Regions from separate parts of the Mesorhizobium sp. M1050 genome, predicted to be linked through region 1. Evidence: predicted binding sites of a transcription regulator. Region 1 holds the regulator's gene; the other holds the start of a gene.
What was found. The regulator PhoB, encoded in region 1, activates phosphate uptake and scavenging genes when phosphate is short. The targets are predictions, from matches to a motif close to TGTCATNNANCTGTCAT.
Positions count from the first base shown of each region.

Region 1 (7,299 bases):
CTCGTCGAGCTTCGTCAGGGCTTCCTCCACGCGTTGCGTGGTCAGGCGCTCGATTTGCTCCTGGGCTTCGACGATCTGGGTGTTGGCCGCTGCAAGATTTGCCTCCAGCGCCCCTGCCTGCCCGACGAGATCGGCTTCGCTGCGCAAAAGCTGCGAATATTCAGTGCGATTGGTGAGGCCTTTGTCCAGCAGATTGGTCTTGATGCCGAGCTCTTTCTTCACCACTTCGGCCTGTTGCTGGACGGCCAGTTTCTGGGCTTGCAATCCGACGACAGACTGGCGATGCATGGCAACCCGCTGCGCGAGGATCGATTGTTCCGATCGAAACCGGGCGAGCCTGGCATTGAATTCCTTCTGCTGTTCTCGAACCAGAATCTCGAAATCGTCCTGGAACGGTGCTGGCGCGGCCCCCGTGATTGGCGCAAGCTGGTCCAATCCGTCGCGTTCCGCCTCCAGCCGCGAGGCGCTCGCCTTCAACGCGATCGACTGTCTCGTCAGCCGGTTGAGCTCGGCTTGCGCGGCCGTTCTATCCAGCAGGATCAGATCCTGGGCCTGCTGCACGCGATCGCCTTCATGGGCGAGCAACTCTTGAATGATACCGCCCTCAGGATGCTGAATGAGGATGTTTCCGCCTGTCGCCGAGATTGTGCCTTGCGTGATGACCGCGCCGGACAACGGTGCACTGACCGCCCAATAGCCAAAACAACCTATCAATATCGCTGTTGCCGCATATCCGGCGAAAGCCACCCGCCGGATGTCGGTGCGCGCTTTGCCTTCCCAGACGAGACTCTGTGCTGCCATCTTCTAGGATCCAAAGCGGACGTTATGAGGGGTGCTGCGGATCGTCGTTGCAAAGGACCCTGTCACCGCCATGCTGCGCTTCGGGGGAAGGCCGATGCCGGCGATCGGCTGCCGCAACACGTCGCCGCTTGGACCGAAGGCTTCGATCACTCCACTGCGCAGAAGCATCACGCGGTCGCAGGCTGCGGCGACCGAAGGGCGGTGCGTTATCACGATCGTCGTAACGCCCGCTCCTTTCGCCGCGGCAAGCACGTCTTCGAGCGCGGCTTCGCCGCTGCCGTCGAGATGTGTGCTGGGCTCATCCAGCACAAGAATACGCGGATTGCCGTAAAAGGCGCGCGCCAGCCCGATCCTTTGGCGTTCGCCGCCCGACAGTGTTCTGTCCGACGGACCTATTCCGGTCTGGTAGCCATCGCGCAGCGCCAGTATCAGTTCATGCGCCTGGGCACGTTTTGCCGCTTCGACGATAGAGGCGTCACTTGCATCAGGTTCAAAGCGGGCGACATTTTCCGCGATTGATCCGGGAAAGAGCTCCACCTCCTGAGCGAGATATCCGATATGACGGCCAAGCTGCTTCTCGTCCCAGTTTCTGAGGTCGGCGCCGTTGATCCTGACGCAGCCGCTGGTCGCTTGGATCGCACCGACAAGCAATCTTGCCAGGGTGGACTTGCCGGCCCCGCTTGGACCTATTATCGCAACCGCTTCGCCGGCGCCGATCTGGAAGTTCAGTCGCTTGATGATGGGTTCGGTGCCGGGCGTGGCGTTCGGCGCGACAAGTATCAGGCCCTGCACGACAATTTCGCCCGACGGATCCGGCAAGGTCAGTTTTCGCGCATGTGCCGGATGGGCGCAAAGCGCCTTGTCCAACCGCTTCCACGATCGTCTGGCGTCAACGATCTGCCGCCATGAACCGATCAGTTGGTCGAGCGGCTGCAGCGCGCGGGACGACACCAGGGAAGACGCGAAGATCATCCCTGCCGTCATCTTCCCTTGCAGCACGAGCCATGCTCCAACGCCCAGTATCGCCAGCTGAAGGATCATGCGTACCGCTCGCGATGCTCCGCTGAAGATCGCGTTGGCCGTGGACGAACGGTCATGAAGAATTAGCGCCTCCGCCACGTGCCTGCCCCAGACGCGCGCCGCGTTTTGGACCATGCCCATGGCGAGCAGCGTCTCCGCGTTGCGGGCAAAGGCCTGCTCCGACAGGCTGGCGACAGCCGAACGTTCCGCGGACAAAGCGTCATTCCTGCCGACGGCGAGCTGATTTGCCAGGACCAGCGCAAGCAACAGCGCAACCCCTGCCAGCGTAAGCCAAAACAGAAAGGGATGGATGAGGTACAGCAGGGTGAGGAAGAAGGGAGCAAACGGCAGGTCAAACAAGACCGCCACACTGCGTGACCTGATGAAGGCGCATATCGAGGCAAGGTCGCGCAGTGGAGACATGGCTGCGCCGCCGGCGTACTTGGCTTCAAGCGAGACGGCGAATGTCCTCGCACCCAGTCTGTCGTCGACAGTGGCTGCAACGCGCTGCGTGTAGATGGAGCGGACCGCATCGAGGAGACCGAGAAAGGCGAGCGCGAGAACCGCGATAGCCGACAGGTAGAACAGCGTCTCGACGCTGTAGGAAGGCAGGACGCGGTCATAGACTTGCAAGAGATAGAGGGGGATCACCAACAGCAGGATGTTGATGAGGAACGAGAAAGCACCGACATCGGCGATGGCGCGCCTGAAAACTGCCTGCAAACTGGACTCTCCAATCATCCCCGCGCTCCCTGACGGCTAATGGCCTCAAACATGAAGCCGCCGCTTAGACCGAGTGGTCGCTTGCCATGTCCAAGGGTTGGTCCAGCGTATAGGCGTGGATATAGTCGATTTTCATCTCCGCTGGAGTAGCCAGATGGTCAGGAGGCTGGCCGGCAATGCCGCCCACCGCGAGATTGGCCAGTATGTACATGGGGTCGTGCATGTCGGACGGCGTCGCCGCTTGGGCGACCTTCACACCGTCATAGGTCCAGACAAGCTCATCCTTTGTCCAGAGCAGGCCATAGGTGTGGAAACCGTCAGTGTCCGCAACGTTCACGGTGGACGAAACCTTCGTGTGCTCTCCCGTCTCATTGGTGTGCGCTGTCATGAAAAGCGTGTTCGGATCCTGACCGCGCGTTTCGACGACGTCCAGCTCCGGCGGCCACGATCCGTCTTCCGGAAGCAGCCAGAAGGCCGGCCAGGCTCCGGCCGTTTCGGGCAGGTCCGCCCGCATTTCGAAATAGCCGTAGGTTTGCGCGAAGGTGTCGTGGGTCGTCAGTATCCCCGAGGTGTATTCGTAGTTGTTAATCAGAGGCTTGATGTCCTCCGGCGCCTGCGCGGCGGTGATGGTGAGGACGCCGTTTTCAACGCTGAACGGGTGGACGGAACTCGTCGGGCCGTAATTGGCGTCGATATACCATTGCAACTCGCCATTGCTGCTCAATGTGCTGCCGTTCGGCGCTCCCCACGAGAAATTGGAATTCCAGGTGCCGTCCTGCCCGTCCCGAAGGCTCAGCGTGTTGAATTCGTCGGAGAAGGACAGCGTCATTCCGGACTTGTCTATCGGCAGTTCGAACTGGGTCGGCTGCAACTTGTCGATAGTCGTATTCTTGAACACCAGGATCTCGTCAGATCCGACGTTCAGCGTCACGTTCGATTCCACCTGAACCATCTGCGAACGGACGGCATCGAACGAAGTGAAGTCATAGCCGTTAAGGCGCACCACATCGGTCGCACCGAAATCGAAGATAAGATCGCTTCCATTTCCTTTGGAGATGGCGAAAGTGTCGGCGCCGTCACCGCCGATCAGGACATCATTTCCCTTGCCGCCATCCAGCGTCTGATGACCCGACCCGCCCTTGATGATGTTGTCCAACGCATTTCCGAACGCATATCGATTGGCGCCGGTAACGACCAGGTTCTCGAAATTGTCGGGGAGCTTGTAGCTCATCCAGGTGTCGATCGTGTCGATCCCTGCCCCGGGATCTTCGACCGCCTTATTGTTGGTGGAATAGAGATGATAATAGTCGTCGCCGGCGCCACCGTACATCGTGACATTGACGCCGGTGTCTCCCCAGAAGGAGTCGTTGCCTGAGGTGCCATGCAGTTCGGCCCCGGCTCCGGTTGCCGAGAACCAATGACTGGACGCGCCGGTGTAGGGAAGAGGAATACCTTTGGCGTTTAAGACCGTGCTCATCAGAAATCCTTCCTCTTAGTGTCCGACCTGGTCAAATCATTCGGCGCAGGGTCCGGCGACCGCTTTCAAAGCAACGTTGCAAAGAACGAGATCGTTCCCGCGGAATCGTCATCAGATCCAAGATCGTATTGACTATTCGGAGCACATACAATCAATAAAGAAGAGGGAAACTCGCTCTTAGTCGGATAAAATTTTTAATAAAATTGCGCATTTATGCGAAACCACATCCTCTAGCGGGCACATAGCCATATTAGTTCAAATTGTTTCTTGATGCGCGTGACTTTGATCGGAGTTCTGCGGGCAAGATAGCAATGTGACCAACTAAAGCGTGTCACGGGCCGTGCTTCCTGCGGCCAGCCTGGCAGAAAAGCGAATTGGGAGATCGGAGGGCAATCGCCAGCCAGTCAAGGTACGCGCCGAGCCCGCGACCGCGAAGGGCAGTTAAAACTTCGATCCCGCCTGCTTGAATGTCTGGATCGCGTGGCCATTGGCGACCACCTGCTGATCAAGTTTGAACCTTGGTTCCGATCTATCGGCTAGTCTTCCCTGATCGAGTAGCCTGCGCCCCGAATGGTGCGGATGACGTCGGGCATGCGGCCGTTGTTGACGGCTTTGCGCAGCCGCCCGACATGCACGTCCACCGTGCGTTCGTCGATGTAGATCGTTTCGCCCCAGACGTTGTCGAGCAGCTGGCTGCGCGAGAACACGCGGCCGGGATGGCGCATCATGAATTCGAGCAGGCGGAATTCGGTCGGCCCGAGCCGGATCTCGCTCTTCTTGCGATAGACCCGGTGCGATTCTCGATCGAGCACGATGTCGCCGACCTTCAGCACGCTGGACAGCAGTTCCGGCTTGGCACGGCGCAGCAGCGCCTTGACCCTGGCCATGAACTCCGGTGTCGAAAACGGCTTGACCAGATAATCGTCGGCGCCGGTCGAGAGGCCCCGCACGCGATCGCTCTCCTCGCCGCGCGCGGTCAGCATGATGATCGGCAGCCGCTCGGTCTCGGGACGCATTCGCAGGCGCCGGCAGAGTTCGATGCCGGAGACCGCCGGCACCATCCAGTCGAGCACCAGAAGGTCGGGCACGTTCTCCTGCAGCCGGATCTCGGCCTCGTCGCCGCGCGTCACGACCTCGACCTGATAGCCCTCGGACTCCAGATTGTAACGGAGCAGCACGCCTAGCGGCTCCTCGTCCTCCACCACCATGATGCGTGGCGCGATCATCGGCTGGTTACCCCTGTCGTCATGCCGCGGGCGCGGACATTGTCGTCTCGTCCTGTTTCGGACGATTGGCCGGCAGCTGCGTGCCGGTCAAAACATAATAGGCATTTTCCGCGATGTTGGTGACATGGTCGCCGATGCGCTCGAGGTTCTTGGCGCAGAACAAAAGATGCGTGCACGCGGTGATGTTGCGCGGGTCTTCCATCATATAGGTGAGAAGCTCGCGGAACACGGAGGTGTATTTGACGTCGATGCGTTCGTCGTCGGCACGCAGTTTCGCCAGCGCGGCGGCGTCACGCGCCGCATATTCCTCGATGACGCCCTGCACCTGGATCAGCACCAGTTGTGCCATTCCATCGATCGAGTGCGAAAGGTCGCGCGGCGTGACGCTGAGGCCGACAGTGCCGACACGCTTGGCGATGTTCTTGGCAAGGTCGCCGATGCGTTCGAGATCGCCGGCCATGCGGATAGAACCGACGACATGGCGCAGATCATCGGCCATCGGCTGCCGCTTGGCGATCAGCGTGATTGCGCGGTCGTCGAGCTCGCGCTGGCGCGCGTCCATGATCGCATCATCGGAGACGACGCGCTGTGCCAAGGCGTTGTCGGAATTCAAGAGCGCCTTGGTCGCACCGCCGACCATCGAGCTGGCGAGATCGCCCATGTCGCTGATGAGCTTGCTGATCTGACCGAGATCCTCGTCGAAAGAAGCGACTGTGTGTTCGCTCATGATCCTGTTCCTCGTATGCCTGAGCTCAGCCGAAGCGGCCGGTGATGTAGTCCTGCGTGCGCTTCTCGCGGGGCGACGTGAAGATCTTCTCGGTGCGGTCGAACTCGACCAGCTCGCCCAGATACATGAAGGCCGTCTGCTTCGATACGCGCGCCGCCTGCTGCATGTTGTGGGTGACGATGACGATCGTGTAGTCGGCTTGCAACTCGTCGATCAGTTCCTCGATCTTGGCGGTCGACAGCGGGTCGAGCGCCGAGGCGGGCTCGTCGAGCAGGATGACTTCCGGCTTCACCGCCACGGTGCGGGCGATGCAGAGCCGCTGCTGCTGGCCGCCGGAGAGGCTGAGGCCGCTGGCGTCGAGCTTGTCCTTGACCTCGGTCCAGAGTGCCGCGCGCTTCAGCGCCTGCTCGACGCGGCCGTCCATCTCCGACTTGCTCAGCTTCTCGTAGAGCCTGATGCCGAACGCGATGTTTTCATAGATCGACATCGGAAATGGCGTCGGCTTCTGGAACACCATGCCGATCTTGGTGCGCAGCAGGTTGAGGTCCTGCGAGCGGTCGAGAACGTTCTGGCCGTCGAGCAGCACCTGACCTTCGGCCGTCTGCTTGGGATAGAGCTCGTAGATGCGGTTGAAGACGCGCAGCAGCGTCGACTTCCCGCAGCCCGAAGGCCCGATGAAGGCGGTGACGCTGCGCTCCGGCAAGGACAGCGTAATGTCCTTCAGCGCCTTCGACTGGCCGTAGTAGAAGTTGAGGTTCTTGACCTCGATCTTGGCCTTGGCGGTGGCCTCGGCGGCGATCGTCATGTCTGGAGACAACATCTGGCTCATTTGTCCTCTCTGCGTCCGGTCAGGCTGCGCGCAACGATGCTGAGCGCAAGAACCGTCAATGTGATGATGAGTGCGCCGGTCCAGGCCAGTTGCTGCCATTCCTCGTAGGGGCTGAGAGCGAACTGGAAGATGGTGACAGGCAGGCTGGCCATCGGCGCGTTGAGATTGCTCGACCAGAACTGGTTGTTGAGCGCCGTGAAGAGCAGTGGTGCCGTCTCGCCGGAGATACGGGCGATCGACAGCAATATGCCGGTGACAATGCCCGATAGCGCGGCGCGGTAGGCGACCGACTTGATGACCACCCAGCGCGGTGCGCCGATCGCGGTGCCGGCTTCGCGCAAGGCGTTCGGCACCAAATTGAGCATGTCTTCGGTGGTGCGTACCACCACCGGAATGACGAGGATGGCGAGCGCGACAGCACCGGCGATTGCCGAGAAATGCCCCATCGGCCGCACCATAAGTTCGTAGACGAACAGGCCGATGATGATCGACGGCG
Region 1 is NZ_JAMYMV010000046.1:15,287-22,585, reverse strand. It holds gene NKH57_RS22700 (HlyD family type I secretion periplasmic adaptor subunit) at 1-801, opposite strand, end outside; gene NKH57_RS22695 (type I secretion system permease/ATPase) at 805-2,544, opposite strand; gene eglC (endo-1,3-1,4-beta-glycanase EglC) at 2,609-4,021, opposite strand; gene phoB (phosphate regulon transcriptional regulator PhoB) at 4,558-5,247, opposite strand; gene phoU (phosphate signaling complex protein PhoU) at 5,267-5,974, opposite strand; gene pstB (phosphate ABC transporter ATP-binding protein PstB) at 6,000-6,803, opposite strand; gene pstA (phosphate ABC transporter permease PstA) at 6,800-7,299, opposite strand, start outside.

Region 2 (7,299 bases), on a different contig from region 1:
CGCGCCGGCGCCACGGGCCTGGGGGCGGCGAGCCCCCCCGCCGCCGCGAAGTAATCCCGGAACCATTGCTGATGTCAGTTCGCCATTTCACCGATCTTTCCGCTGTCTCAGAAGGCGATCTGCGCCTGATGCTGGACGATGCGGTGGTGCGAAAGGCCCGCCTCAAGGCTGGCGAGCGCACCAAGCCGCTCGAAGGCAAGGTGCTGGCGATGATCTTCGACAAGCCGTCGACGCGCACGCGCGTCTCCTTCGACGTCGGCATGCGCCAGCTTGGCGGCGAGACCATCATGCTGACCGGCACCGAGATGCAGCTCGGCCGTTCCGAGACCATTGCCGACACCGCCAAGGTGTTGTCGCGTTATGTCGACGCGATCATGATCCGCACCACGTCGCATGAGCGGCTGCTGGAGCTGACCGAGAACGCTACCGTTCCGGTGATCAACGGACTGACCGACGATACCCATCCCTGCCAGCTGATGGCCGATATCATGACCTTCGAGGAACATCGCGGTCCGGTCGCCGGCAAGACCATCGCCTGGACCGGCGACGGCAACAATGTGCTGCATTCGCTGCTCGAGGCCTCTGCGCGCTTCCGCTTCAATCTCAACGTCGCCGTCCCCGAGGGCAGCGAACCGGCACAAAAGCATATCGACTGGTCGCAGGCGCATGGCGGCAAGCTGCACTTCACCCGCTCGCCCGAGGAAGCCGTCGACCAGGCCGACTGCATCGTCACCGATTGCTGGGTGTCGATGGGCCAGGAGCATCGCGCCCGTGGCCACAACGTGTTCTCGCCCTACCAGGTCAATGCCAAGCTGATGGCCAGGGCCAAGCCGGACGCGCTGTTCATGCACTGCCTGCCGGCGCATCGCGGCGAGGAGGTGACCGACGAGGTCATCGACGGGCCACACTCGGTGGTCTTCGACGAGGCGGAGAACCGGCTCCATGCCCAGAAGGCCGTGCTCGCCTGGTGCCTCGGCGCTTGATCTCTGGGAGCTTGATCTCCGGGCGCGTGATGCCTATTTGCGCCGCATCACGCAAATCAAGCGCGTTTCGACGCATGCTCCCGAGAGGGCGGCATGGCCGCGCCCTGGAGCTTTGTTATGTTGGAAACCTATCGAGTGACTGAACATCACCCCAAACTCGGCGAATTCGGCTACGCCGGCGACGATCATGTCGTGCCCTTCGAAGTCGGCCCGCTCGACGTGCGCGGCCGCACCGTCCAACTCGGGCCGATGCTCGATGCCATCCTCAGTCGCCACGATTATCCCGAGCCGGTCGCGCGGCTGCTGGCGGAGGCGTGCGTGCTGACGGTGCTGCTCGGCACCTCGCTCAAATTCGAGGGCAAGTTCATCCTGCAGACCCGCACCGACGGGCCTGTCGACATGCTGGTCGCGGATTTTTCCACGCCCTCGGCGCTGCGCGCCTATGCGCGTTTCGATGCCGACCGGCTGGAGGCGCTGGTCGCGGCGGGCGAAACGTCCCAGCAGACTATGCTCGGCACGGGCGTGCTGGCGCTGACCATCGATCAGGGCGCCCACACGCAGCGCTATCAGGGTATCGTCCAACTCGACGGCGAGACGCTGGAAGATGCGGCGCGCACCTATTTCCGTCAGTCGGAGCAGATTCCGACCGATCTCAGGCTGTCGGTGGCCAAGCTATTGACGCCCGGCCTGGGCGGCACCCGCGAGCAGTGGCGCGCCGGTGGCATCCTGGCGCAGTTCCTGCCGCAGTCGCCCGAGCGCATGCGCGTGCCGGATCTGCCGGGCGGCGATGGCGATCCGCGCGAGGAGATCCACGATCCGGCCGACAATTCCTGGCACGAGTTGCTGGCGCTGCTCGGCACCATCGAGCCGACCGAACTGATCGATCCGACGATCGGCGCCGAGCGGCTGCTCTACAGGTTGTTCCACGAGCACGGCGTGCGCGTTTTCGGCGGCGTACCGGTCGCCGACCTGTGCTCGTGCTCCCGGGACAAGATCCGCGGCATCCTCGAGGGTTTTTCCGCCCAGGAGATCAAGGACAGCACAGAGGACGGCGGCATCCACGTCGCCTGCGAATTCTGCTCGAAGCAATATGACTTCGACCCGGCGGAGTTTGCGGCGCAGTAGAGAAAAACACGCCTCGCCGGCTGCCTTGCGGCCGGTGAGGCAAATTAATTCACCGTCCGCCGCGTCCCCGGCAGGTCGAGTGAAAATGCGGGGATGGCGATGTCGAACGTCTCGCCCCGCTTGTTGCGCATCGTGTAGTGCCCGACCATGATGCCGGACGGTGTCGAGAGTGGGCAGCCGGACGTGTACTGGTAGCTGTCGCCGGGATTGAGTTCGGGCTGGTCGCCGACGACGCCAGGGCCGCGTACCTCTTCGACCCGGCCAGTGCCATCGGTGATGTGCCAATAGCGCGACAACAGCTGGACGGAATCGTCCGATTGATTGTCGATCGTTATCTGATAGCCCCAGACATAGCGGTTCTCGGACGGATCCGAGCGATCCTCCAGATAGAACGGCCTGACCTGCACTTCGATGTTGCGCGTGACGGCGCTGTACATAAGCGGCTCCAATACAATCCGGTAACTTTCGGCGCTCCGTGATGGCCGGTCAACGGTGCGCGTCCTATCGTCGCGGTCTGCAGGGCAGGTGCCGGCAAAGAATGTCATTTAAGTGACACGTGACGATGGTCAATGATGGTGTGTGCCGATCAATGCTGCGCGACTCGGGCGCTCCGTCGAACTGTTGAGATCTGTCGTCATGCCCCTAGATTGTTCTGGTGGGCGGCTTTCCTGGAGTTACCGGATCTCGATGGAACTCACTCTCGTAGTCGCCACGCTTTCAATTGCTCTCATCCTCTCAAATCTCGCCAGCATCGTGCTTGCGGCTTCGCGTCTGAAACGGCGCCGCGCTATGGCGCCGCCGGCCGGCAAGCCGCGGCCGGTGTCGATCGTCGTGCCGTCGCGTGGCGTTGAGCCGTTCACCCTCGAGACGCTGGAGCGCGCCTTCTCGCTCAACTGGCCGCGTTACGAGCTGATCTTCTGTGTTGCCCATGCCGACGATCCAGTGGTCAGGCTGATAAACAGGGCGATTGCCCGGTTTCCCAAGGTGCCGGCCCGGCTGCTGGTCGGCGACGACCGTATCAGCGCCAATCCGAAGCTCAACAATTGCGTCAAGGGCTGGGAAGCGGCGCGGCACGACTGGGTTGTCCTGGCCGATTCCAACGTGCTGATGCCGAGAGACTACGTCCAGCACCTGATGGCTGCATGGCGACCCAATACCGGCCTTGTCTGCTCGACGCCAATCGGCTCGCGACCGGCCGGCTTCTGGGCTGAAGTCGAATGCGCTTTCCTCAACACGCTGCAGGCGCGCTGGCAATATGCGGGCGAGGCGCTTGGCCTTGGCTTTGCCCAAGGCAAGAGCATGCTCTGGAACAAGCCGATCCTCGATGCCAATGGCGGCATTCGCGCGCTGGCCGCCGAGATCGCCGAGGACGCCGCCGCGACCAAGCTGGTCAATGGCCTCGGCCTGCGCGTCAATCTCGTCGCCGCGCCTTTCGAGCAGCCGCTCGGCCGGCGCACATTTGGCGAGATCTGGTCGCGCCAGGCCCGTTGGGCGCGCCTGCGCCGCGTCACCTTTCCGCTGTTCTTCGCGCCTGAAATCCTGACTGGCGCGGTGGTGCCGCTGGTGCTGGCGCTGATTGCGGCGGCAAGCGCCGGCATCAGCCCCTGGGCAACCGCCATTGCCGTGCTGGCGGCCTTCTACCTTCCCGAGTGCGTCCTGGCCTGGTCAAAGGGCTGGTGCCTGTCGCCACGCATGGTCGCGGCGATGGTAACGCGCGACCTGATCCTGCCTGCGATGTGGGCGCGCGGCTGGCTCGGCGGTGCCGTCGAGTGGCGCGGCAATGCGATGACCATCGGCACCAAGGCGGCCAAGCTGGAAGAGACGCCATCCGGCGCCTGAAAGCCAAAGGCTTGCTATTTGGCCTTCAGCGCCTGCGCGATATCCTCAAGCAGATCTTCGGTGTCTTCCAGGCCAACCGACAGTCTGAGCGTGCCCGGCCCGATGCCGAGTTCGGCGCGCGCCTCATCGCTCAGGTTCTTGTGAGTTGTCGTCGCCGGATGGGTGATCAGGCTCTTGGCATCGCCGAGATTGTTGGAGATCAGCACGATATCGAGCGCGTTCTGCAAGGCGAAGGCCGCCTGCTTGCCGCCTTTGACATCCAGGCAGATCAGCGTCGAGCCACCCGACATCTGCTTCTTTACGACATCAGCCTGTGGGTGATCGGCGCGGCCGGGATAGATGACGCGGGCGATTTCCGGCCGCTCGGCCAGGAAATCCGCGATCTTGCCGGCGCTTTCCGTCTGCTGGCGCACGCGCAGCGGTAGCGTCTCCAGGCCCTTCAGCAGCGTCCAGGCGTTGAAGGGCGACAGGCTGGGCCCGGTGTGGCGGAAATAGTCATGCAGGTTCTCGTCGATCCACTTCTTGTCCGACAGGATGACGCCGCCGAGACAGCGCCCCTGGCCGTCAATGTGCTTGGTCGCCGAATAGACGACGATGTGGGCGCCGAGTTGCAAGGGCTTCTGTTGCAAGGGCGTGGCAAAGACGTTGTCGACGATCAGCCTGGCGCCGATCGAATTGGCGAGCGAGGCAACCGCGGCGATATCGACCACTTCCAGCGTCGGGTTGGTCGGGCTTTCCAGAAAGAACAGCTTGGTGTTCGGCTTGACCGCCTTTTCCCAATTGGCGACGTCGGTGCCGTCAACCAGCGTCGCCTCGATGCCGTATCTTGGCGCCAGCGTCTCGACCACCCAGCGGCAGGAGCCGAACAGTGCACGGGCCGCCACGATATGGTCGCCGGCCTTGGCGCTGCACAAAAGCGCTGCCGTTACCGCAGCCATACCGGAGGCGGTGGCGCGGGCGTCCTCGGCGCCCTCGAGCGCGCACATGCGCTTTTCGAACATGTCGACGGTCGGATTGGCGTAGCGCGAATAGATGAAGCCCGGCTCCTCACCCTTGAAACGGGCTTCGGCGGCCTGCGCCGTTTGATAGACGTAGCCCTGGGTGAGGTAAATCGCTTCCGACGTTTCGCCGAAACCGGAACGCAGCGTTCCGCTGTGAACGAGTGCCGTTTGAGGCTTCCAGTTGCGCTTGTTGGTGCTCATCGCTCTTCTTCCAGACACAAAAAAACCGGCCGCGAAAGTCGCAACCGGTCCATACGGCCTCGCGGCCCGACGGTCCTTTAGCGACTTGTTTAACGTGGCTGCAAGCCGACCGGCCAAATCACCACGGGATAACGACCCTTTAGACCCGCGCCACGCTTGCGTCAATTGCCGGCTTGATTAAGAGGTTTGTACCAGCAGCGTTGCAGCGGAGTCAGCTTTGCGGCAAACAGGCATTCTTCCCGATCAGGACATTTCGGCGCTCTTCCAGTCCGGCGCGCTGAAGTCGGCGCGTGCGCTTGACGCCGACCAGATCCAGCCGGCCAGTCTTGATCTCCGGCTCGGCGACAAGGCCTGGCGGGTGCGTGCCTCCTTCCTGCCGGGTCCCAACCACAAGGTTTCGGAAAAGCTCGACCGGCTGAAGCTGCATGAGATCAATCTGGCCGAGGGCGCGGTGCTGGAGACCGGCTGCGTCTATATCGTGCCCTTGCTCGAAAGCCTGGCATTGCCGGCGAACATTTCGGCTTCGGCCAATCCCAAGAGCTCGACCGGGCGGCTCGACATCTTTACCCGTGTCATGACTGATCGCGGCCACGAGTTCGACAAGATCGCCGCCGGCTATCATGGTCCGCTCTTTCTCGAGGTCAGCCCGCGCACTTTCCCGATCGTCGCGCGCACCGGTTCGCGACTGTCGCAGATCCGTTTCCGCACCGGCAATGCGCTGCTGTCGGAAGCCGAACTGCATCAGTTGCATCGCGCGCAGATATTGGTCGCGACGGAGCCGCCCAACATTTCCGGCGGCGGCATCGCGCTGTCGATCGACCTGAACGGCGATCAAAGCGGTCTGGTCGGCTACCGCGGCAAGCATCACACCGGTCTCGTCGATGTCGACGAGCGCGCTGCGCAGGAGGTCGTCGACTTCTGGGAGCCGATCCACAAGAGCGGCGCTGGCGAACTGGTGCTCGACCCCGATGAATTCTACATTCTTGTGAGCCAGGAAGCGGTGCATGTGCCGCCGCTCTACGCCGCCGAGATGACGCCCTTCGATCCGCTGGTCGGCGAATTCCGCGTCCACTATGCCGGCTTCTTCGATCCGGGCTTCGGCCATTCGGCGTCCGGTGGCACCGGCAGCCGAGCGGTGCTGGAAGTGCGCAGCCACGAAGTGCCGTTCATCCTCGACCATGGCCAGATCGTCGGCCGGTTGGTCTACGAGCACATGCTGAAGCGGCCGCAGGCGCTCTATGGCACCGATCGCGGCTCCAACTACCAGGCGCAGGGTTTGAAGTTGTCCAAGCATTTCCGCCCCGCGCGCTGAACCCATTACCCGCAGGCAAAATACTTGCCTGCGCTGGCTCGCCATGCTTGGCTGCCTTTCTGGTCGTCAAGCTGGCGGCGTTCAAGGGGAACCAAGAAAATGCAGATCTCGAAATGGATCATATCGGCAGCAGGCGCTGCCATGCTGGTGATGGCGGCCGGCTCGCTGTCGCAGGCGCAGGAAAAGATCAAGATCGGCACCGAGGGCGCCTATCCGCCGTTCAACACCATCACCTCGGACGGCAAAGTCGAAGGCTTCGATATCGACATCGCCAACGCGCTGTGTGCGCAGATGAAGGTCGAGTGCGAAATCGTCACCCAGGACTGGGATGGCATCATCCCAGCCCTGCAAGCGAAGAAGTTCGACGCCATTATCGCCTCGATGAGCATCACCGAGGAGCGCAAGAAGCAGGTCTCCTTCACCAACAAATACTACACGACACCGCTCGCCCTGGTGGCGCCGAAGGACGGCGACCTCACCTCGACCGAACCGGCGGCGCTTGCCGGCAAGACGGTCGGCGCGCAGGCCTCGACCACGCAGGCCGACTATGCCCAGAATGAATATGGCAAGGCGGGCGCCGAGGCAAAACTCTACCCGACCCAGGAAGAAGCGATCACCGACCTGACGAACGGCCGGCTTGACGCTGTGATCTCGGACAAGTTCGTGCTGATGGACTGGCTGAAGAAGGCAAGCGAGGGTTGCTGCAAGCTGGTCGGCGACGTCAAGGGCACGGAGACACAAGCCGGCATTGCCGTTCGCCTGGAAGACACGGCGCTACGCGACAAGCTCAATGCGGCCATCGACGCGATCGTTGCCGACGGCACCTACAAGAAGATCC
Region 2 is NZ_JAMYMV010000006.1:73,068-80,366, reverse strand. It holds gene NKH57_RS05490 (aspartate aminotransferase family protein) at 1-54, shown strand, start outside; gene argF (ornithine carbamoyltransferase) at 72-983, shown strand; gene NKH57_RS05480 (Hsp33 family molecular chaperone) at 1,077-2,108, shown strand; gene apaG (Co2+/Mg2+ efflux facilitator ApaG/CorD) at 2,153-2,545, opposite strand; gene NKH57_RS05470 (ceramide glucosyltransferase) at 2,796-3,947, shown strand; gene NKH57_RS05465 (O-succinylhomoserine sulfhydrylase) at 3,962-5,149, opposite strand; SAM riboswitch at 5,207-5,284, opposite strand; gene NKH57_RS05460 (2'-deoxycytidine 5'-triphosphate deaminase) at 5,367-6,461, shown strand; gene NKH57_RS05455 (ABC transporter substrate-binding protein) at 6,561-7,299, shown strand, end outside.
Region 2: a site for PhoB is predicted at 2,648-2,664, ahead of NKH57_RS05470 (ceramide glucosyltransferase). Genes of this name have one in related genera too.